3 regions of the Nissabacter archeti genome follow, and region 1 is predicted to be linked to each of the others. Evidence: predicted binding sites of a transcription regulator. Region 1 holds the regulator's gene; each other region holds the start of a gene.

Region 1 (7,270 bases):
CCTGACACCAATCCTTACCGCCCCTGCTGATAAAAGAAAAACGTCACGTTATGCATGAAACCTTTCAGGCGATGCGCGGTGCCCGTAACCCGCACCTGCAAACGCTGCTGCCCCGGCTTTACCGGCGGCGCGCCCTGCTTACGCCCCACTGGCAACGGCTGGAATTGCCGGACGGTGATTTCGTCGATCTTGCCTGGAGCGAGCCACCGGAGCAGGCCGCGCACAAGCCGCGCGTCGTGCTGTTCCACGGGCTGGAAGGCAGCTTCTACAGTCCCTATGCGCATGGGCTGCTGCACGCCTGGCAACAGCGCGGCTGGCTGGGCGTGGTAATGCACTTTCGCGGGTGCAGCGGTGAAGCCAACCGTTTGAAGCGTATCTACCACTCCGGCGAAACCGAAGATGCCCGCTTCTTCCTGCGCTGGCTGGAGGAGACACACGGCCGGGTGCCGACGGCAGCGGTCGGCGTCTCCCTGGGCGGCAATATGCTGGCCTGTTACCTGGGTGAAGAGTCGGAGCGCGCGCGGCTCTGCGCGGCGGTGGTGGTCTCGGCACCGCTGATGCTGGAACCCTGCTCACTCAAGCTGGAGCAGGGCTTTTCACGCGTCTACCAGCGTTACCTGCTCGACCAGCTTAAACGCAATGCCGCGCGGAAATTGCAGGCTTACCCCGACACGCTGCCCGTCAGCCTTGAGCAGCTAAAAGCGCTGAAGCGCCTGCGTGATTTTGATGACGCCATTACCGCCCGCGCGCACGGCTTCCACAACGCGCTGGATTACTACCGCCGGTGCAGCGCCATGCCGCTGCTGCCGCGCATTACCACGCCCCTGCTGATTATTCACGCCAGGGACGATCCTTTTATGACCGACGCCGTGATCCCGGATGCCGCCCACCTGCCGGCGAATGTGGAGTACCAGCTGACCGAGCACGGCGGCCATGTGGGTTTTGTCAGCGGCAGTTTTAAGCGGCCGCAAATGTGGCTGGAACAGCGGATCCCCGCCTGGCTGGCCCCCTATTTACAGGAGCCTGAAACATGATTATTCCCTGGAAAGATCTCGACAGTGACACGCTGGATAACCTGATTGAAGCCTTTGTGCTGCGTGAAGGCACCGATTATGGCGAACATGAGCGCACGCTGGCGCAGAAAGTTGAGGATGTGCGCCGTCAGCTGAAAAGCGGCGAGGTGGTGCTGGTCTGGTCTGAGTTGCATGAGTCGGTCAATATTATGCCGCGCGGCCAGTTCCGGGGCGATGCACACGAACAGGGCTGACGTCATACGGTGGCCTGCCGGCACTGGCTGCATACGCATAATTATGATAACACTATAATTAATTATGCTGATTGCACCCTCTGCAGGCACTACCCCTTAACGGAGTTTTGAACACTATGTCAGCCAAACACCCGGTCATTGCCGTCACCGGCTCCAGCGGAGCCGGTACCACCACCACCAGCCTGGCATTTCGTAAAATTTTCCAGGAGCTGAACCTCCATGCCGCCGAACTGGAGGGCGACAGCTTCCACCGCTACACCCGGCCGGAAATGGACATGGCAATCCGCAAGGCACGCGACCTGGGGCGGCACATCAGTTACTTCGGCCCGGAAGCCAATGATTTCGGCCTGCTGGAACAATCGTTTATCCAATACGGGAAAGACGGCACCGGCCGCTCACGCAAATACCTGCACACCTATGACGAAGCGGTGCCTTACAACCAGGTGCCGGGTACGTTTACCCCGTGGCACCCGCTGCCGGAAGAGACGGACGTGCTGTTTTATGAGGGGCTGCACGGCGGCGTGGTCACGGAGTTGCATGACGTCGCCCAGCATGTTGACCTGCTGGTGGGCGTGGTACCGATCGTGAACCTGGAGTGGATCCAGAAACTGATCCGCGATACCAGCGAGCGCGGCCATTCGCGTGAAGCGGTCATGGATTCGGTAGTGCGATCGATGGAGGATTACATCAATTACATCACGCCGCAGTTCTCCCGCACCCACATCAACTTCCAGCGTGTGCCCACTGTTGACACGTCCAACCCCTTTGCCGCCAAAGCGATCCCCTCCCTGGACGAGAGTTTTGTGGTGATCCACTTCCGCGGGCTGGATTCTATCGACTTCCCTTACCTGCTGGCGATGCTTCAGGGATCATTTATTTCGCACATCAACACGCTGGTGGTGCCGGGCGGAAAAATGGGGCTGGCGATGGAGTTAATCATGGGGCCGCTGGTACAGCGGTTGCTGGAAGGGAAGAAAATCATCTGAGGCCGGGCGGCGCAAGAGCCGCCCGGTCAGATTACCCGACAGCGATAATTTCAAAACTGTGGGTGACCGCGGCGGCCTTACCCAGCATCAGCGAGACGGAGCAGTATTTCTCCGCTGACAGATTCACCGCACGCTCCACGGCTTTCTCCGTCAGCCCTTTGCCGGTCACCACAAAATGCAGATTGATCTCCGTAAAGGTGCGCGGTGCCTCGTCACGGCGCGCCGACGTCAGGCGCACTTCGCAATCCCGCACATCATTGCGCCCTTTTTGCAGAATAGAAACCACATCAATGGCGCTGCAGCCGCCCACCGACATCAGCACCATTTCCATCGGGCTTGGCGCTTTATCACCGGCATTGCCGTCCATCAGAACCTGGTGGCCTGAGGCGGATTCGCCCATAAACGTCAGCCCTTCAACCCACTTAACCCGTGCCTGCATACGTCATTCTCCGGTTATTTTCTTAAAACAGCCTACCTTGCCGTACTAAAACAGGCAATCAGGCCGATCTTCATCATGCTGAAGCGAGACAACAGAAGACACCCGGTTCTGGCTGTGATAAAACAAACCCGAAACAAAATGTTCTGTATGGAGCAAGGTCAGGTTTTTAACGGAGCGGCGGGGCTGCCCGATGGTTCCTTTTTGGCCGTTACCTTGCAACATTATCAGACAGTTAATACTCTACAATAATGCATCTCTTTTTAAGAACGCCGTACAGGGAACTCTGAGCCCTGTGATTTTGGGCAGCGATTACAACAGAGGATAAAAGCAAATGGTTCTCGGCAAACCGCAAACAGACCCTACTCTCGAATGGTTCCTGTCTCATTGTCATATTCATAAATACCCTTCCAAAAGTACGCTGATTCACCAGGGTGAAAAAGCCGAAACGCTCTACTACATCGTAAAAGGCTCGGTCGCCGTGCTGATTAAAGATGAAGAGGGCAAAGAGATGATCCTCTCTTACCTCAACCAGGGGGATTTCATCGGTGAACTTGGCCTGTTCGAAGAGGGCCAGGAGCGCAGCGCGTGGGTACGCGCCAAAACAGCCTGTGAAGTGGCGGAGATTTCCTACAAAAAATTCCGTCAGCTGATCCAGGTTAACCCGGATATTCTGATGCGCCTCTCCTCGCAGATGGCGCGCCGCCTGCAGGTCACGTCAGAGAAAGTCGGCAATTTAGCGTTCCTGGACGTGACCGGCCGGATCGCGCAAACCTTGCTGAACCTGGCCAAGCAGCCGGATGCCATGACGCACCCGGATGGTATGCAGATCAAAATCACCCGTCAGGAAATTGGCCAGATTGTGGGATGCTCCCGCGAAACGGTTGGCCGTATCCTAAAAATGCTGGAAGATCAGAACCTGATCTCCGCCCACGGTAAGACGATTGTCGTTTACGGCACCCGTTAACCTCTCGTAAAAACGGCGCATACGCGGCCCGCCCGCGCTGCGCCGTTGTCTTTGTGAGCACCCATGTGGCGTAGGCTTATCTACCATCCTGAGGTCAATTACGCGCTCAGACAAACGCTGGTACTTTGTCTGCCGGCGGCGATTGCCCTGCTGTTCGGCCAGCTGCAAACCGGCCTGCTGTTCTCCCTGGTCCCTGCCTGCTGCAACATCGCCGGCCTCGATACCCCGCACAAACGTTACTTCAAACGGCTGGCCATCGGCGGCACCCTGTTCGCGGTGTGCAGCCTCGTGCTGCAATTGCTGCTGCTCTATGCCCACTGGCCGCTGCCGCTGATCATGCTGACGCTGGCGCTGCTGCTCGGCGTGACCGGGGAGATAAGCCCGCTGCACGGCCGCCTGCTGAACGGTACCCTGGTGGCGGCCATTTTCACCCTGAGCATGGCCGGGACGGCACCGCTGTGGCAGGCACCGGGCCTGTTTGTGCTCGGGACAGTCTGGTACGGGCTGTTTACCTGGGGCTGGTTCCGCCTGTGGAAAGAGCAGCCGATGCGCGAAAACTTAAGCCTGCTCTACCGTGAACTGGGGGAATATCTGGAGGCGAAATACAGCCTGCTGACCCAGCATACTGACCCGGAAACCGCGCTGCCGCCGCTGCTGAAACGCCAGCAGAAAGTGATGGAGCTTATCGTCCAGAGCTACCAGCAGCTGCACATGCTTTCCAGTGAAAATAACCCGCACAATAAACAGCTGTTCCGCACCTTCCAGGTGGCGCTGGATCTGCAAGAGCACATTACCGTCAGCCTCCATCAGCCGGAAGAGGTGCAGAAGCTGGTGGCGCAGAGCCAGGCAGAAGCGATAATCCGCCGCAATGCGGAAGTGATCGCCCAGCGGCTGCGGATGGTGGCGGACGACATCCTCTACCATCGCCGCCCCGGGCCGTTCGCGATGGACAAAGAGCTGCAGGCGCTGGAGAAGCTCGCCAACCGTTACCAGGACAACCCGGTCGGCCGCTTCTGCTATTACCACTTCAGCCGTATCGCCCGCCTGTTGCAGACCCAGCGCCCGCTTTACCGCCGTGATCTGATGGCGGCCCAGAACCGCCTGCCGTTCTGGCCGGCGCTGCGCCGCTATCTGTCGTGGAAATCGATGTCACTGCGCAATGCGGCGCGCGTGGGAGTGATGCTGGCGACCGGCAGTACCCTCGGCCTGTTCTTTGACCTGCCCAAACCTTATTGGATTTTGCTGACCGCCCTGCTGGTCATTCAGAACGGTTATAACGCCACCCGCGTGCGCATCCAGCACCGGGCAGTCGGCACGCTGGCCGGGCTGGTGATTGCCGCCGGGGTGCTGCACCTGCAATTGCACCAGGGCATTATGCTGGGCCTGATGGTGCTGATTATGCTGCCCTCCTATCTGGTACTGCGCAAAAACTATGGGCTGGCGATGGTCGGGCTGACCGTCACCGCCGTGTACACCCTGCAACTGGTGACGCAGAACGGCATTAATTTCCTGATCCCCCGCCTGGTGGATACCCTGCTCGGCTGCGGGCTGGCGCTGGGCAGCACCATATGGCTCTGGCCGCAATGGCAGAGCGGATTGCTGCGGGAAAATGCCTACCAGGCGCTGGAAGCCGATCAGGAGGCCATCCGCCTGCTGTTGCAGGAAAACCCTGACCCGGCGAAGCTGGCCTATACGCGCGTAATGGCCAACCAGGCACATAACACGCTGTACACCTCGCTGAATCAGGCGATGCAGGAGCCGGGCTTTAACTCCCGCTACCTGGCGGACATGCGCCTGTGGGTGATGCACAGCCAGTCGATTGTGGAACACCTCAACGCGATGACGATCCTGGCGCGTGAGCATGACATGCTGTCGGCAGAACGCGCGCAGGCGTATCTGGAAACCAGCGAAATCGCCATTCAGAGCTGTCAGCAGCGGCTGATGTATGACGGCCCGGCTGAGGGCAGCCAGAACCAGCGCCCGCTGTTCCGCGCACCGGAGAGCGAGCCTGACATGCCGGTCACCGAGATGGAGCGCCATCTGCAACGTATCATCTCCCACCTCAGCGTGATGAATACCATTTCATCGCTGGCCTGGCCGCAGCGCCCGCACCACGGCATCTGGCTCAGCCGCCACCTGAAACAGGACAAAAAAAACCGCCCGGAGGCGGTTACACAAGACGAAGAGACCGCTACGCGCTAATGACGGTGGCGATCGCTTTCTCCAGCCGGGCCATGCCCTCTTTGATATCGTCAAACTCAATCACCAGGGACGGCGCAAGGCGCATCACATCCGGCCCGGCGTTCAGCAGCATCAGCCCATGCGCCGCGGCCGCCATCAGAATATCGCGTGCTTTGCCGCGGTACGCGTCATTGAGTTCAGCGCCGATCAGCAGCCCCATGCCGCGCACCTCTTTGAACACCTGATATTTCTGGTTAATGGCCTCAAGTGCCTGCAGGAAATGCTGGCGGCGCTCCTCAATCCCTGCCAGCACCGCCGGGGTGTTGATGGTATCCAGCGCCGCTTCAGCCACCGCACAGGCCAGCGGGTTGCCGCCATAGGTGGTGCCGTGGGTGCCGACCGTCATCGCCGAGGCGATTTCATGGGTGGTCAGCATCGCGCTGACCGGGAACCCGCCGCCCAGCGCTTTGGCGGTGGTCAGGATGTCAGGCGTCACGCCGTAATTCATGTAGCTGAACAGCTTGCCGCTGCGGCCCATGCCGCTCTGCACCTCGTCAAACACCAGCAGGGCCTGATGCTCGTCACACAACGCACGCAGCCCCTGTAAGAAGGCCGGGTCGGCCGGGGTGACCCCGCCCTCGCCCTGGATTGGCTCAACCACAATGGCGCAGGTATGGTCATCGATCACTGCTTTCACGGCATCAAGATCGTTATACGGCACATGGACGATGTCTGCCGGCTTCGGGCCGAAGCCATCGGAGTATTTCGGCTGGCCGCCGACCGACACGGTAAACAGCGTGCGGCCGTGGAAAGCGTTATGGAACGCGATGATTTTGCTTTTGTAGGGGCTGTGGCGATGGGAGGCGTAATAACGCGCCAATTTGAACGCGGCTTCATTGGCCTCGGCGCCGGAGTTGGCAAAAAACACGCGCTCTGCAAACGTGGCATCAATCAGCTTTTGCGCCAGCCGCAGCGCCGGTTCATTGGTAAAGACGTTGCTGACATGCCACAGGGTTTCCCCCTGCTGTTGCAGGGCGGCCACCAGCGCCGGGTGGCAGTGGCCGAGCGCCGTCACCGCGATGCCGCCGGCGAAATCTACGTACTCTTTGCCCTGCTGATCCCAGACGCGGCTGCCTTTGCCTTTTACCGGGATAAACTGCGCCGGTGCATAAACAGGCAAAATTACCTGATCAAAGGTGTCGCGCCCTACTGCTGCTTTATCTGTCATACCGCTCTCCATCTGCCGTTAGATCAGCCGGCACGAGCTTCGCCCGCGTCAACATGTGAAATTATAATCACGAAATATGCATAATAAATCACACTCAGGCAACCTGAAAGGCCACTGTATAGAAAAATAACCGCGCGTTTTACCCAGGCGGAACATTACAGCTGAAGAAAATTATCCAGCAGCTGTAATCCTTGTTCACTCAGGA
Region 2 (7,270 bases), on a different contig from region 1:
GCGTTTTGCAGCATGTCGTCGATGTGGTCACGGTTCGGGTAGGAGAGGAAAATACCGCGCGCGCGGCGGTAGATGTCAGAGAAGTGCTCACAGGCCTGGCCGACCGTCGGGGTGTAGATGATCGGCATCATCTCGCTCAGGTGGGCATCCAGCAGGCGGTAGAACAGGGTTTCGTTGGTGTCCTGGATATTGCGCAGGTAGATGTGCTTATCAATATCGGTTTTGAAATCCTGGAACTGGCGCCAGGCACGCTCGGCCTGCTCTTCAATGGTTTCTACCGCTTCCGGCAACAGACCGTGCAGGTTGAAATGGGTGCGCTCGTCCTCGGTAAAGGCGCTGCCTTTATTCAGCAGCGGGAATTCAAGCAGAATCGGGCCGGCATAAGGGATGTAAAGGGGGCGTTTGCTCTCGTATTCAAGTTCCATTGATCTACTCTTCACGGTCTGAGGTAAGGAATTTCTGCGCTGATCCTAAAAGATAATGCTGATATGTACAGCAATTGTTATCAGGCTTTGACAAAAAATCCGCGAACCGTGCATTAACTTACAGCAGGTTGTCCTTTTTAACAGAAAACGCACAGCAGACCGGGAAGGAACGCCGGGGGCAGGGGAAAGCAAAAGGCGAAGAAGCCCGGCCAGGGCACGGCCGGGCAGAAGGTCAGACGTGTACCACAGTGAGATCGGTGCAGCCGAGCGCGGCCAGGGTGGCGCGGGTAGCGTCCGCCTGGGTCAGCAGCGCATCGCGGCGTTCAATCAGCACCGCACGGGTGATGGCATTGCAGTCACCCCCGGCCAGGTTCATCAGGTTCAGAGCGGCCTGCAACGGCGGCAGGCTGGGGTTAAAGGCGGCGTTCTCTGCGTAGCGGCCGGGGAAGATGCGCCCGTCAGCGCCTTCCAGCGCGATGCCGCTGTGCGACTGGCTGTACGGCGCGTGGCTCTGGTTGATGGCCGTCAGCGCATACTTCACCAGCGCATCGCCTTCGGCGCTGTAACCGTGATCGACCTGATCCATCAGCAGGGTGAAGATCGCCAGATCGCGCGGGCCAAAGGCATCCGGCAAATAGTGGCCCAGGCGGGCAGCCGCGCGGCCCGGCAGATGGATGATTAAATCGGTGCCGCTGTTCAGCTCGTTCATAAACTGGCGGCAGTGGCCGCAGGGGGTGTAGTTCACCGTGATGGCGGTCAGCTCGCGCTCACCGCGCAGCCAGGCGTGAGTCACGGCCGACTGCTCTGCGTGCACGGTTTGTTGCAACGGCGTACCGGCAAACTCCATATTGGCACCGAAATACCAGTTACCACTGATGCCGCGGGCAATCGCCCCGACCAGAAAATGTGACACCGGCGTCAGGGCGCAGGCCGCGGCCAGCGGCAGCAATGCAAAGGCCAGCGCGTCTTCGTCCATGCCGCTCTCTTGCGCCAGTTTGTCTACCTCGGCCGCCGTCAGGAACGCCGGAAAATCATCATGGCGCAGCAGCGGCTCCAGGGCCGTGGCAAGCTCTATGGAGAGCGCGGAAAAGGCGGTATGAAATCGTGCATGCATAGTCAGTCCATCTCATGACAAAGTTCGGCTGACCAATATAGGGAGCCGCAAAGGATTGCAATGTGATGCCTGTCACACTATTGATGAAATCAGTGTAATCAAAGGCTGAAAATGAGAGATATCGCGCATCTTCAGGGGCAACGGCCAGCGCAGGGAAAGGGGAAAAAAATCCCCCACCAGGGTGGGGGAGAGGCGGTTACTGCGGGAACCACTTGTCGTTGATGGCTTTGTAGGTGCCGTCCGCTTTGATGGCGGTCAGCGCGCCGTTCAGCTTCTCCAGTAACGCGGTGTTATCCGGCCGCACCGCAATGCCGAGGCCAATGCCGAAGTATTGCGGGTCGGTGACGTGCTCACCCACGGCGGCCAGGTTCGGGTTATTTTTCAGCCATTCGTTCACCACCGCCGTATCACCGAATACCCCATCCAGACGGCCATTTTTCAGGTCAAGGATCGCATTCTGGTAGCTGTCATAGGCCACGGTCGTGATTTCCGGGTGCTTCTCCTGCAGGTATTTCTGGTGCGTGGTGCCGTTTTCCATGCCGATGCGCTTGCCTTTCAGATCCGCCAGCGTCTTGTATTTGCCTTTCGGCGCAATCACCACTGCCGAGTTGGCGTAATAAGGTGCCGTGAAGGCCACCTGCTTCTGGCGCTCCGGGGTGATGTCCATGCCGGAGATCACGGCATCGAAACGCTTGAATTTCAGCGCCGGGATCAGGCTGTCAAATGCCTGGTTGGTGAAGGTGCAGTTGGCCTGCAACTGTTTGCACAGTGCGTTGGCCAGATCGATATCAAACCCGACAATCTGGTTATTGGCATCCATGGATTCAAACGGCGGATAGGTTGCAGACGACGCAAAACGGATAGTATCAGCCGCGCCGGCAGTAAAGGCCACACCGGAGAGCAGGGCGGCAAGCAGCAATTTTTTCATGGTGGCACTCCTTTATTGTTATCTGTTGGGTTCCCACGGAGCAGGGCGCAAGCGGGCGGAACGTGCCGGGCCACCCCTGCCGGGATACCCCTTACGCTGACATCAAATGAATTATTATGCAATAAATTCGCTTAAAAAATTAAATAAGTGCGTGAATTTTGCACAAGGGGAGAGTCTGTAGGCGGGAAAACAGGGTTTGCGGGCCGAAAAAAAGGGGCGAACCGGTCGCCCCTGGGGGGTTAATTGCGCTGTTCGAACCGCAGCGCCCGGCGTTCCACCAGCCGCATCAGCAGCGTCAGCAGGCCGTTGACGCAGAGATAAACGATGCCCGCTGCGCCAAACACCATCACATCATAGGTGCGGCCATACAGCAGCTGGCTGTGGCCCATCACTTCCATTAGCGTAATGGTGTAGGCCAGCGACGTGCTTTTAAACACCAGCACCACTTCGTTGGAGTATGAGGAGAGGGCGCGCTTGAAGGCAAACGGCAGCAGAATGCGCAGCGATTGCATCTTCGACATGCCCAGCGCCTCGCAGGATTGCCACTGCCCGGCCGGGATGGCCCGCACCGCGCCGTAAAACAGCTGGGTGGTGTAGGCGGCACTGTTCAGCGACAGCGCCAGCACCGCGCAGAGCCACGGCTGGGAGAGCAGGCTCCAGAGCCACGGATAGTGCTGGATGGACGGGAACTGCCCCGGCCCGTAGTAGATCAGGAAAATCTGCACCAGCAGCGGCGTGCCGGTAAACAGCGTGATGTAGACCCGCACCAGTGGGCTTAACACCGCCGTTTTCAAAGACAGCACCAGGGTAAACAGCAGGGAGAGCACCAGCGCGGCAATCAGCGACGCCACCGTGAGCGTCAGGCTGGTGTGCAACCCCTTGAGGATCTCAGGTAAATACTCAAGCATCAGTGCGGCCTCTGCTCAAAACGGGTGGTGCGTTGTTCAATGCGCCGCAGGATAAACTGGCTGAACAGGGTCACAACCAAATAGATCGCCGCGGCAATCAGGTACCAGTTAAACGGCTCCTGCGTGCGGGTGGCGATGCTTTTGGTCTGCAACATCAGGTCATTGACGCTGATCAGTGACACCAGCGCGGTGTCTTTGAGCAGCACCAGCCACTGGTTGCCGAGGCCGGGCAGCGCATGCCGCCACATCTGCGGCATCACCAGCCGGAAGAAGATCGCAGACTTGCTCATGCCGAGCGCCTGGCCCGACTCCCGCTGGCCGTGCGGCACCGCTTTCAGCGCGCCGCGCAGCGTCTGCGAGGCGTAGGCGGCATACAACAGCGCCAGCGCCACCACCCCGCACAGGAACGGGCTGACCTCAAAGTTCTCAATCGGCAATTGCACCGGCACCTGGAACAGGAAGAGGTTGAGCGTGAAGCCGTCTGACAGCATCAGCAGCAGCTGCGAGGAGCCGAAGTAGATGAACAGCACCACCAGGATTTCCGGCAGCCCGCGCAGCAGCGTCACCAGCCCGGTGCCGAGCCAGCTGACCGCACGCCAGCGTGCCGATTCCCAGACGGCAAACAGCATCGCCAGCGCCAGCCCGAGCAGCAGTGCGCAAAGTGCCAGGCCGACGGTCATCCCGGCGGCACTGAGTAACGGTTGGAATTCAGTCATCGCGGCAGATTACTGCGTGAACCATTTCTGGTAGAGGGTCTGGTAGGTGCCGTCCTGTTTCACTTTCGCCAGTGCGGCGTCCAGTTTGGTCAGCAGCTCGGTATTTTGCTGGCGTACGGCGATGCCGAGGCCGGTGCCGAAGTAGGCGGCGTCGGTGACTTTATCCCCCACTGCGCCCAGGTTCGGGTTCTGTTTCAGCCACTCGTTCACCACCGCCGTGTCACCGAATACCGCGTCCAGGCGGCCGTTTTTCAGGTCCAGCACCGCGTTCTGGTAGCTGTCATACGGCACCGGGGTAATTTCCGGGTGTTTCTCGGTCAGGAATTTCTGGTGGGTCGAGCCGTTCTGCATACCTACGCGCTTGCCTTTCAGCGCTGCAAGGTCCGCGAACTTGCCTTTCTGGGCGATGAATAATGCAGAGTTGTCATAATAAGGTTTGGTGAACGCCACCTGCTTCAGCCGCTCCGGCGTGATGTCCATACCGGAGATCACCGCGTCAAACCGGCGGAATTTCAGGCTTGGGATCAGGCTGTCAAACGCCTGGTTGGTGAAGGTGCAGTTAGCCTGCATCTCCTGGCAGAGCGCTTTGGCCAGATCGATATCAAAGCCCTGCATGGTGTTGTTGGCATCCATGAATTCAAACGGCGGGTAGGAGGCTTCGGTGGCGAAGCGGATGTTGTCCGCCGCAGTGGCAGAGAGGCTGAGGCCCGCGAGCACCGCGGCGAATAAGACGTTTTTCATGGCAAACTCCGGACAATCCTAGTGGGAAAGATAACTGGCAAACGCGCTGGTTTGCGGCTGTGTAAAGCGGCCGGCATCACCCTGTTCCACGATGCGGCCATTCTCCATGTACACCACGCGGCTGGCGGTCTTGCGTGCCACTTCCACCTCGTGGGTCACGATCACCTGCGTGATGCCGGTTCCGGCCAGCTCACGGATGATATTCACGACTTGTGCGGTAATCGCCGGGTCAAGGGCGGCGGTCGGTTCGTCAAACAGCAGCACCTGCGGCTCCATCATCAGCGCACGGGCGATCGCCACCCGCTGTTGCTGGCCGCCGGAAAGGTGCAGCGGGAAGCGGTCGGCGTAGTCATTCAGCCGCAGCCGGTCGAGCAGTTTCTGCGCCCGCGCCATCGCGTCCGCTTTGCTCAGCCCCAGCACCCGGCAGGGCGCTTCAATCAGGTTTTGTACCACCGTCAGGTGCGGCCAGAGATTGTATTGCTGGAACACCATGCCGACGTTCTGGCGCAGTTCACGGATCGCCTTTTCGCCCGGCGCACGGGCAAAATCAAACTGGTTGCCGGCAATCTGGAGCTGGCCGGCGCGCGGCATCTCCAGCAGGTTGAGCACCCGCAGCAGCGAACTCTTACCGGCACCGCTCGGCCCGAGCAGCACCAGCGTCTCTCCGGCCGGGCACGAGAGCGTGATGTCGAACAGCGCCTGATGCGCGCCGTAAAAGCAGTTAATGCCGTTAAGTTGAATACTCATGCGCTGAATCTGAATAGCAATTGATGCCGCAAATGTTAACTTCCACAGAATAGTTATGCAATCATTGTGCGTTAAAATTTATTTATCACCCTGGAGGGCGGGGAGGCGCAGCACAAGATGCGGTATTGCCGGACGGCTGGGGGCATTTGTCGCCCTGCTGCCATTTAGGGTAGCGAATTTGCTTGTTTTGCGCGAAATGTGAACGGAAACCGGACATGCCGCGCAAAATCAATTCATTAGCGACCCAAACAGTGCAGGGCGTCTGGATCAGCGGTTCTCCAGCACCTGCCGCAGTGTGCCGCTGGAGGCGAATTCCCACGGCCCCAGGTAGCGGATGTCATCCACTGTCCAGCACTGCCCTTCACGGATCATCAGGATTTCATCCTGCCATTGGGTGGCGGTGTCACTGCCGGGCTTCTGGTTGACCAGGTTGACGCGCAGCGGGATGTTGCGGGCGTCGCGGTTCGGGATGGTGGACGCGGTGGCGACGGCGGCATCGGTCGGGCCGTCAAACAGGCTGGAGAAGAGGTCGCCATCGCTGAAGCCGGTGTTTTCATTCGGCGTGGCGGCCACATCCACCCGTTTGCCCTGGCCCGCCTCGCGCAGCGCGGTATAGAGCGCATTGCTCAGGTAAGGGCGGTAGGCGTCCAGCGCGGTGGCGGAGGGAATGCCGTTACTGCGCTGGCGAATGCGTAAATCATAGAATTTCTGGGCGACCTCGTCCGGCCCGCCCTCCACACAGGCGGCCGCGTGGCTGCCGTTCTCCTGGGGCTGGAAAGCCGGTTCAACGGGCGTGGTACAGGCGCTCAGTAACAGGGCCAGCGGCAACACAGCGGCGATCATGTTATTTTTCATTTCATTACCTTATTGAACGTTTCTGCCATGAACTCTTTAGCTTAGTATAAATGTGATTTTCACTGCTGCATGGTTTCTGGCTGCGGAGCCGGGTGCCTGCCGCTTTCCTTGCTTAAGGAGTGCATGATGCAATTTTCAACCACCCCCTCACTGGAAGGCTTTACCATCACGGAATACAGCGGCGTCGTGACCGGCGAGGCGATTCTGGGTGCCAATATTTTCCGCGATTTCTTTGCCGGTGTGCGGGACATCGTCGGCGGCCGCTCGGGCGCGTACGAAAAAGAGTTGCGCAAAGCGCGCCAGATCGCCTTCCGCGAGCTGGAGCAGCAGGCCAAAGAGCTGGGTGCCAACGCGGTGGTCGGTATCGACATCGATTATGAAACGGTGGGCAAAGACAGCAGTATGCTGATGGTCAGCGTGACCGGCACGGCGGTGAAGGTGGCGCGCGGCGCGTGATAATGCGCCTGCTGCTGCTGTTGCCGGTGCTGCTGCTCAGCGCCTGCCGGCAACCGGTGCCGCCCGGCATGGCTGCCAGCGGCAACCTGTTGCTGGAGCGCTCCGCCCCGGCGCGCGGTGTGGACCAGCGCATCCGCTTTCTGGTTATCCACTACACCGCCGGGGATTTTCCCACCGCACTGGCGACCCTCACCGAGGAGCACGTCAGCGCCCATTACCTGATCCCGGCCGCGCCGCCGCAGCGGGGCGGTAAGCCGGTGGTGTGGCAACTGGTGCCGGAGCAGGCGCGCGCCTGGCACGCCGGGGCCAGCGGCTGGCGCGATCGCACCAACCTTAATGACACCTCGGTGGGCATTGAACTGGAAAACCCCGGCTTCCGG
Region 3 (7,270 bases), 240 kb from region 1:
CTATAAGTCACGGATACCGCCCCGCGCCACCGCCGGGGCGGTCTGAGATAATCATTTTCAATATCATTTAATTAACTATAATGATCCCACTGCTTACGCGGTGCTTGCACCTGCCCTGCGCCGCAAAACACCAATGGAGATGAAGAATATGAGTTACTCACTGCCATCCCTGCCTTACGCATACGACGCACTTGAGCCGCATTTCGACAAGCAGACGATGGAGATCCATCACACCAAACATCACCAGACTTACGTCAATAACGCCAATGCCGCGCTGGAAAGCCTGCCGGAACTGGCTGCCCTGCCGGTTGATGAACTGATCACCAAACTGGACCAGGTACCGGCTGACAAGAAAACCGTGCTGCGTAACAACGCCGGCGGCCACGCCAACCACAGCCTGTTCTGGAAAGGCCTGAAAATCGGCACCACCCTGCAGGGTGAGCTGAAAGACGCCATCGAACGTGATTTCGGCAGCATCGACAGCTTCAAAGAAACCTTTGAGAAAGCGGCTGCGACCCGTTTCGGTTCCGGCTGGGCCTGGCTGGTGCTGAAAGATGACGGCAAACTGGCTGTGGTTTCCACCGCAAACCAGGACAACCCGCTGATGGGCGAAGCCGTTGCCGGTGCTTCCGGTTACCCGCTGCTGGGTCTGGATGTGTGGGAACACGCTTACTATCTGAAATACCAGAACAAACGCCCGGACTACATCAAGGCGTTCTGGAACGTGGTGAACTGGGATGAAGCGGCTGCACGTTTCGCTGCGAAAAAATAATTCCCGTTACACACGCGGCCCCGGCCGCGGTTGACCACAAGAATGCCGGCGCCTGCGCTGGCATTTTTTATGCGCTGCCATAAGCTGGAAGCATCCGCAGGCGTCGCCTGCCACGCAAAGGAGAGACTATGCACTATCCTCAGGTGTTTATCGGCCCGGTCACTGAGCATGAAACCATGCGCCCGAGCGCCATCAGCAAACGGGCCGCAGAAGGCCGGATTTTGCTGACGCCGCTCGGCCTGGAGGGTGACCAGCAGGCAGAAACGCATGTGCATGGCGGGCCGGATCGCGCCCTGTGCCACTTCCCGCGTGAGCATTACGCTCACCTGAGCCAGCAGTTCCCGCAGCAGGCAGAGCACTTCCAGCCGCCCGGCTTTGGCGAAAATATCTCGACGCTCGGCCTCACTGAGCAGAACGTCTTTATCGGGGATATTTTCCGCTGGGGCGAGGCGCTGATCCAGATAACGCAGCCGCGCTCCCCCTGCTACAAGATCGGGATTCACCTGGGCGTGGCGCAGCTTTCACACATTATCCAGCAGAGCGGCCGCTGTGGCTGGCTCTACCGCGTGCTGTCGCCGGGTTACATCAGTGACGGGCAGCCGCTGGAGCTACTGACGCGCAACAGCGAGGTCAGCGTCGCGGAGGCCATTTCGATCGCCTTTAACCAGCCTTATGACGAAGAGCAGTACCGGCGGCTGTTAGGGGCAGCCGGGCTGGCCGCGAGCTGGAGCAAGAAGATGCAGGTCAGGCTGGAGAGCCGGAAGATTGAGAGTTTCAGCGCCCGGATGGACGGCAAACCGCAGGGCGGCTGAAACAGAGAGGCGGGCCGGTAAGCCACCGGCCCGGCAGGTTCAGAACGGTTTTTTCGCGTAGCCGGTCACGACTTTCAGGCCCATTTCGCGGCCCAGGGCCGTCATCGGGTGAACCACGATCAGCCCGCGCACGCTCTTTTTCAGGGTGCCCATATCAGCCTGCTCTTTTTTGGAGATTTCACGGCTGAACGGCAGGCGGGAGAGTTCCTGCGCCTGTTTGCTCAGTTTGCTGATCTGCACCTCTTTCAGGCGGGCGATCTCTTTAACCAGCTTCTCTTTCTCTTCTTCGTGCTTGGCGATCAACTCACCGTTACCCTGCGCGAGGATGGCCGCGTCTTTGTGGTTCAGGGCATCCAGCTTGTCGCTGAGGAGTTTGATCTCTGCTTTTTCTTTTTCTTTCATAGTCATGGCCCGTTTATGCCGCTGTCAGGCACGTTATCAAGAGGGGGATTGGCGCACAGTGTAGCAGGAAGTGGGCGCTTCATCAGCCCGGTGACAGCACCAGCGGGCCGGTATCCGCCTTCAGAATGCCTTTTTCAGGCTGATCCCGGCGATAAGCCCCGTGACCGATAGCACCATCGTGGAGTGCACCATCTGCTGATAGCGCTGGCGCTGCATCGCCTGCAACGCCTCATCCAGCGGCACCACGCCCGGCGTCAGCACCGGGGCAGGCGGCAGGGCGGGCACACAGTGCAATTCGCCAAATGGCCCGAGGATTTCATCATCGGTAAAGCGGTATTCGTTGCCGTCATGGTTCAGCTCCTCGCGCATCGCCATCAGCAGTTCAGCATCTTCATACTCATTACGGCTGATCACCCCCAGCCCGTACATCAGTTTCAGCCGCACCGACAAATCGCCCAGCGGGCCGGAGCCGCTCAGCAGTGGCCCGACGGCGTATTTCACCGCGTAATCATCTTTGCGGAAAACCTGCAATACCAGAATGTTGACGGCTTCAGTGAGCAGCTCAACGGCGGCGATAATAAACCCGCGAACGCTTTTCCCGGCGTTCAGTTTTTCCAGTACCCGGTTTTCAAAGGCCTGTGCAGCTTCAATCATGGCGACATTTTGCGTTAGGGGAGTCACAACGTCCGGAAACCCGGCCATACCTGGCCTCCATACGGGCGGAGGCAACGCCCCCGTGTTGTGAAAAACAGTGCGGGCGGCTGACGGCACCCTGCCGCCAGCCGCTCTTTTTACCACATTTCGCGGTTAGTGGGCGTTATATGCCTCAACCGCTTCGGCCACCGCCGCGCTGTCTGCCGGCAGGCCGGAGATCTGGGACAACGCGCCCTGCGGCCCGAGGTTCGCCAGCAAGTCCACCAGCTCCGCGGCCTGCGGGTCACTTTCGCTGCGGTAGTGCAGCGCTGCCGCGATACCGGTGATCAGGTTGGCGTGCGGCAGGTTGTACTCCAGTGTGCCGAGCAGCGGCTTGATCAGGCGGTCACCGGCGCTGAGTTTACGCAGCGGCTGGCGGCCGACGCGTTCCACATCATCCTGCAGATAGGGGTTTTCGAACCGGCCCAGGATCTTGTTGATGTAGGCGGCATGTTTTTCTGCATCGAAACCGTAGCGTTTAATCAGCACTGCGCCGCTCTCTTCCATCGCGCCCTTCACCACCTTGCGGATGGCCGGGTCCAGGATGGCATCACGGATGGTGGCGTGCCCGGCCTGTTTGCCGAGGTACGCGGTGATGGCGTGGCCGGTGTTGAGGGTGAACAGTTTGCGCTCCACAAAGGCCATCAGGTTGTCGGTGAGTTCCATGCCGGCGATCTGCGGCGGCTGGCCGACGAACTGGGTTTTGTCGACAATCCATTCGCTGAAGGTTTCCACCGTGACTTCCAGCGGGTCGGTGCTGCCGGCAGCGGCAGGCGGCACGATGCGGTCGACGGCGGAATCCGCGAAGCCGACGTGCTCATCCACCCAGGCTTTCTCTTCTTCCGGCAGGGCGTCATAGACGTGCTGTTTAAACTGGCTGGTGCCGCGCACCATATTTTCACAGGCGATGATGTTCAGCGGCTGCTGGTTGCCGAGCTGGTGGCGTTTCACCAGCCCTTTGGCGACGGCCGGGGCGATGCGTTCCAGAATGTTCGGGCCGACGGCGGTGGTGACCAGGTCAACCGATGCGATCAGGTCAATCGCCTCCTGGCTGCTGCTGTTGACGGCGGAGACGTTGCTCACCGGCTCCACACGCGCCTGCTCGCCCACCACGTGCACATCATAGCTGCCGCGGCTGTTGAGCGCGTCCAGCACGGTCTGGTTCACGTCTGCAAACACCAGCTCAATCCCGGCGTCTGCCAGCAATTTCCCGATAAAGCCGCGGCCAATATTCCCGGCGCCAAAATGTAATGCTTTCATCATGTCATCCTTAAAACGAGTGACGATACTGCACGTCACAAACCTGAAAAGCGGGAAGCGCGCAGTGCCCGCCCTTCCCCTGAATCTTGCGGCACGCTATCGCGATAACGTGCCGTGCCCTATAACCCGCACTGCCCTATAACCGCACTGACCTATAAATAGCAACCGGGCCATTACGGCCCGGTCTGTTCAGGGTCAGGCGACCTGTTTTCCGGTCAGCAGGTTAAGCACTTCCTGCACGTCACGGGTGGTGGAGAGCCGTGCGATCACGGTGTCATCATCCAGCGCGTTGGTCAGGCTGGTGATCACATGGATGTGCTCATTGTTGCGGGCAGCGATGCCGATCACCAGTTTCGCCACCTCATCCTCTTCGTCGCCGAAGCGCACGCCCTGCGGGTACTGGCAGAACACCACGCCGGTTTTCAGCACCCGGTCTTTCGCCTCAATGGTGCCGTGCGGCACCGCGATCGACTCACCCAGGTAAGTAGAGGTGAGCTTTTCACGCGCCAGCATGGCCTCTACATATTCCGGCTGCACGTAGCCGCCTTTCACCAGTTGCTCACCGGCGAAGCGGATCGCCTGTTCTTTGTCGCTGGCCTGCTGGCCGAGGAATACGTTGGCCGCCGTCAGGCGGAACAGGTTCTGCTCGGTGGCGTCAAAGCTGTCATCCAGCGTGGTGATCACTTTTTGCTGGTGCAGGCTGCTGTTATTGGCCGCCACCAGGCGGTTGGTCAGGTCGCTGTAGAGCTTGCTGTCCAGGAAGTTGGTCAGCGAAATATGCTGGGCCTGCGGCGCATGGCGCATCGCGCGTTCGGTGAGGTCACGGTGGGTGATCACCAGGTCGACGTCATCCGGCAGGTTGTTGATGGCGCTGTTGGTTACTGACACATTTTTCAGCCCCGCATCCTGCACTTTTTTGCGCAGCACACCGGCACCCATGGCGCTGGAGCCCATACCGGCGTCACAGGCCACAATGATTTTACGCACGGTGCTCATGTCACCGTCATTCGCCATTGCCGTGGCCGCCGCAGGCTGGCCGCCTTTGGACTGGGCTTTCATGTCATGCATCCGGCGGGTGGCTTCTTCCAGGTCGTCTTCTTCTTTCGCTTTGGTGCTTTTCAGCAGGATGGCAGACGCGATAAAGGAGACAGCAAAGGCCACAACGACGGCGCACAGGTTAGCGAAATACGCGCCTTTCGGCGTCATCGCCAGAATCGCCAGGATGGAACCCGGAGAGGCCGGGGAGACCAGGCCGCCGTTCAGCAGGGTCAGCGTGAAGACGCCGCTCATCCCGCCGAGGATCACCGCCAGCAGCAGGCGCGGGTTCATCAGCACATACGGGAAGTAGATCTCATGGATGCCGCCGAGGAAGTGGATAATCGCCGCACCGCCCGCAGACTGCTTGGCATTGCCGCGGCCAAAGAACATGTAGGCCACCAGCACGCCCATGCCTGGGCCGGGGTTGGCTTCGATCAGGAAGAAGATCGATTTCCCGGCTTCCGTAGCCTGCTGGATGCCCAGCGGCGAGAAGATCCCGTGGTTAATGGCGTTATTGAGGAACAGGATTTTCGCCGGTTCGACAAAGATGGAGGTCAGCGGCAGCAGGTTATTGACCACCATGACGTGCACACCGGCCGCCAGCACCTTGGAGAGGGTTTCCACCAGCGGGCCGATGGCGAGGAACGCCAGGATCGCCAGCAGCATCCCGATGATGCCGGCCGAGAAGTTGTTGACCAGCATCTCGAAGCCGCTTTTGATTTTGCCGTCTACCCAGCGGTCGAAGCGTTTGATCGCCCAGCCGCCGAGCGGGCCGGCAATCATCGCGCCGAGGAACATCGGCATGTCTGCGCCGACGATCACGCCCATTGTGGTAATCGCGCCCACCACGCCGCCGCGCTCACCGCCCACCAGTTTACCGCCGGTGTAGCCTATCAGCAGCGGCAACAGGTAGGTGATCATCGGGCCGACCAGCTTGCCTAAGGTTTCGTTCGGCAACCAGCCGGTTGGGATAAACAGTGCGGTGATAATCCCCCAGGCGATAAATGCGCCGATGTTGGGCATCACCATGTTGCTCAGAAAGCGGCCAAAATTCTGGACTTTGACCTTAACGTCTGGTGAAAACATAAAACACACCCCTATTGATACGCGCTGCCAATAAGAGCGCGTGAAGTCGTTGAGACGGGACGGCGAACCCGTCGCTTTTGCCGTATGCAGGGCGGACTCTACCACGCTCTTTTTTGCACGCGTAGCGCCCCGCCTTTTTGTGATCTACCTCACACTATAGCCCCGGTTAACCCGGTACATAGCGTGACGCTCATCACAAAATTGCCTTAAAGAACCGCAAGATAGCCCGGTAAACCGGTTACTGACAGAATAAACCGTGATATGTATCACATTTGTTAAATGCCGATTTTTCTCGAAATTGTGATTTTTCTCACAAATTATTTATCACTGAGACGCCAACGAACTGCTTAAGATTTGTCCTACACCCAACTGTAGCCAATCCAGCCAACAATGTGATGAATTCTGAAAGAATGTGATGGCAGGCAGATGAATGCGTTATCGCAGCGGCAGCGGGCGAAAAGAGGGGAAAACCGGGGGGAACGAGGACGCGGGCCTGCCCTGTGCACAGGGCAGGCCGCCGGGGTTATTTACCCTGCGCTTTGTTAATGGCGGTTTGCAGCGCTTCCGCTGACACTGCGCCCGGCAACACGGTGCTGTTTTGCGCCGTTGCGCCCTGGGTCGGCATCACCACAAACGCCGGGGTGCCGCTGAAGCCCAGCACCCGCGCCAGATCGTCGGTTTTCGCCAGCGCGGCGTGGGTCTTGTTACGGGTGGCTTCATCCGGCTGGGTAGCACCCGCCGCTTTGACGGCAGCCGTGATGTCAGCCTGCGTCAGTTTGCCCTCATCATGGCCGGTATGGTAAATCGCATTGTGGTAAGCGAAGTAGGCGTCTGCGCCCTTCTCTTTGTAGACCGCCATGCCGGTTTCCGCCGCAGTGATGGACGGCTCCCAGCGCTGGCCAAAGATCGGCCACTCTTTAAACACAAACCGCACCTGCGGGTTGGCTTTCACTGTCTGTTCCACCAGCGGGGCCATGTGGCTGCAATAAACGCACTGGTAATCGAAGAACTCCACCAGCGCCACTTTGGCATTTTTCGGGCCGATGGCCGGGGTGTCAGCGTCATTCAGCAACGCCTCGCTGTTTTGCAGCACCGCATTCAGTGACGCCTGTTGCTGCTGCTCCTGCTGTTGCGCTTCCAGTTTCTGGCTGGCCTGCACCAGCACTTCCGGGTGCTGCACCAGATAGTCAGCGGCAATTTTGCCGAT

The links. Region 1 encodes CRP, which controls carbon source genes, mostly activating them, when cyclic AMP is high. Its sites were predicted from a motif close to ATGTGANNNNNNTCACAT; they were not measured.
Region 2: cdd (cytidine deaminase) is a predicted target of CRP. The motif match lies at 1,600-1,617, and genes of this name have one in related genera.
Region 3: JK232_RS03290 (PTS mannitol transporter subunit IICBA) is a predicted target of CRP. The motif match lies at 6,201-6,218, and genes of this name have one in related genera.

What each region holds. Positions count from the first base shown of each region.
Region 1 is NZ_JAERKB010000002.1:343,503-350,772, reverse strand. Features, by position in the region: gene JK232_RS04315 (hydrolase) at 51-1,034, shown strand; gene JK232_RS04310 (YheU family protein) at 1,031-1,267, shown strand; gene JK232_RS04305 (phosphoribulokinase) at 1,384-2,253, shown strand; gene JK232_RS04300 (OsmC family protein) at 2,285-2,692, opposite strand; gene crp (cAMP-activated global transcriptional regulator CRP) at 3,024-3,656, shown strand; gene JK232_RS04290 (YccS/YhfK family putative transporter) at 3,720-5,858, shown strand; gene argD (bifunctional acetylornithine/succinyldiaminopimelate transaminase) at 5,848-7,065, opposite strand; gene JK232_RS04280 (aminodeoxychorismate synthase component II) at 7,221-7,270, opposite strand, start outside.
Region 2 is NZ_JAERKB010000008.1:192,231-199,500, forward strand. Features, by position in the region: gene JK232_RS12560 (NAD-dependent malic enzyme) at 1-425, opposite strand, end outside; gene cdd (cytidine deaminase) at 658-1,539, opposite strand; gene JK232_RS12570 (arginine ABC transporter substrate-binding protein) at 1,736-2,467, opposite strand; gene artM (arginine ABC transporter permease ArtM) at 2,707-3,375, opposite strand; gene artQ (arginine ABC transporter permease ArtQ) at 3,375-4,091, opposite strand; gene artJ (arginine ABC transporter substrate-binding protein) at 4,101-4,832, opposite strand; gene artP (arginine ABC transporter ATP-binding protein ArtP) at 4,851-5,579, opposite strand; gene JK232_RS12595 (lipoprotein) at 5,847-6,434, opposite strand; gene JK232_RS12600 (heavy metal-binding domain-containing protein) at 6,561-6,890, shown strand; gene JK232_RS12605 (N-acetylmuramoyl-L-alanine amidase) at 6,893-7,270, shown strand, end outside.
Region 3 is NZ_JAERKB010000002.1:100,979-108,248, reverse strand. Features, by position in the region: gene sodA (superoxide dismutase [Mn]) at 149-772, shown strand; gene yiiM (6-hydroxyaminopurine reductase) at 901-1,584, shown strand; gene JK232_RS03305 (YibL family ribosome-associated protein) at 1,624-1,986, opposite strand; gene mtlR (mannitol operon repressor MtlR) at 2,107-2,688, opposite strand; gene mtlD (mannitol-1-phosphate 5-dehydrogenase) at 2,794-3,939, opposite strand; gene JK232_RS03290 (PTS mannitol transporter subunit IICBA) at 4,135-6,063, opposite strand; gene JK232_RS03285 (DsbA family protein) at 6,587-7,270, opposite strand, start outside.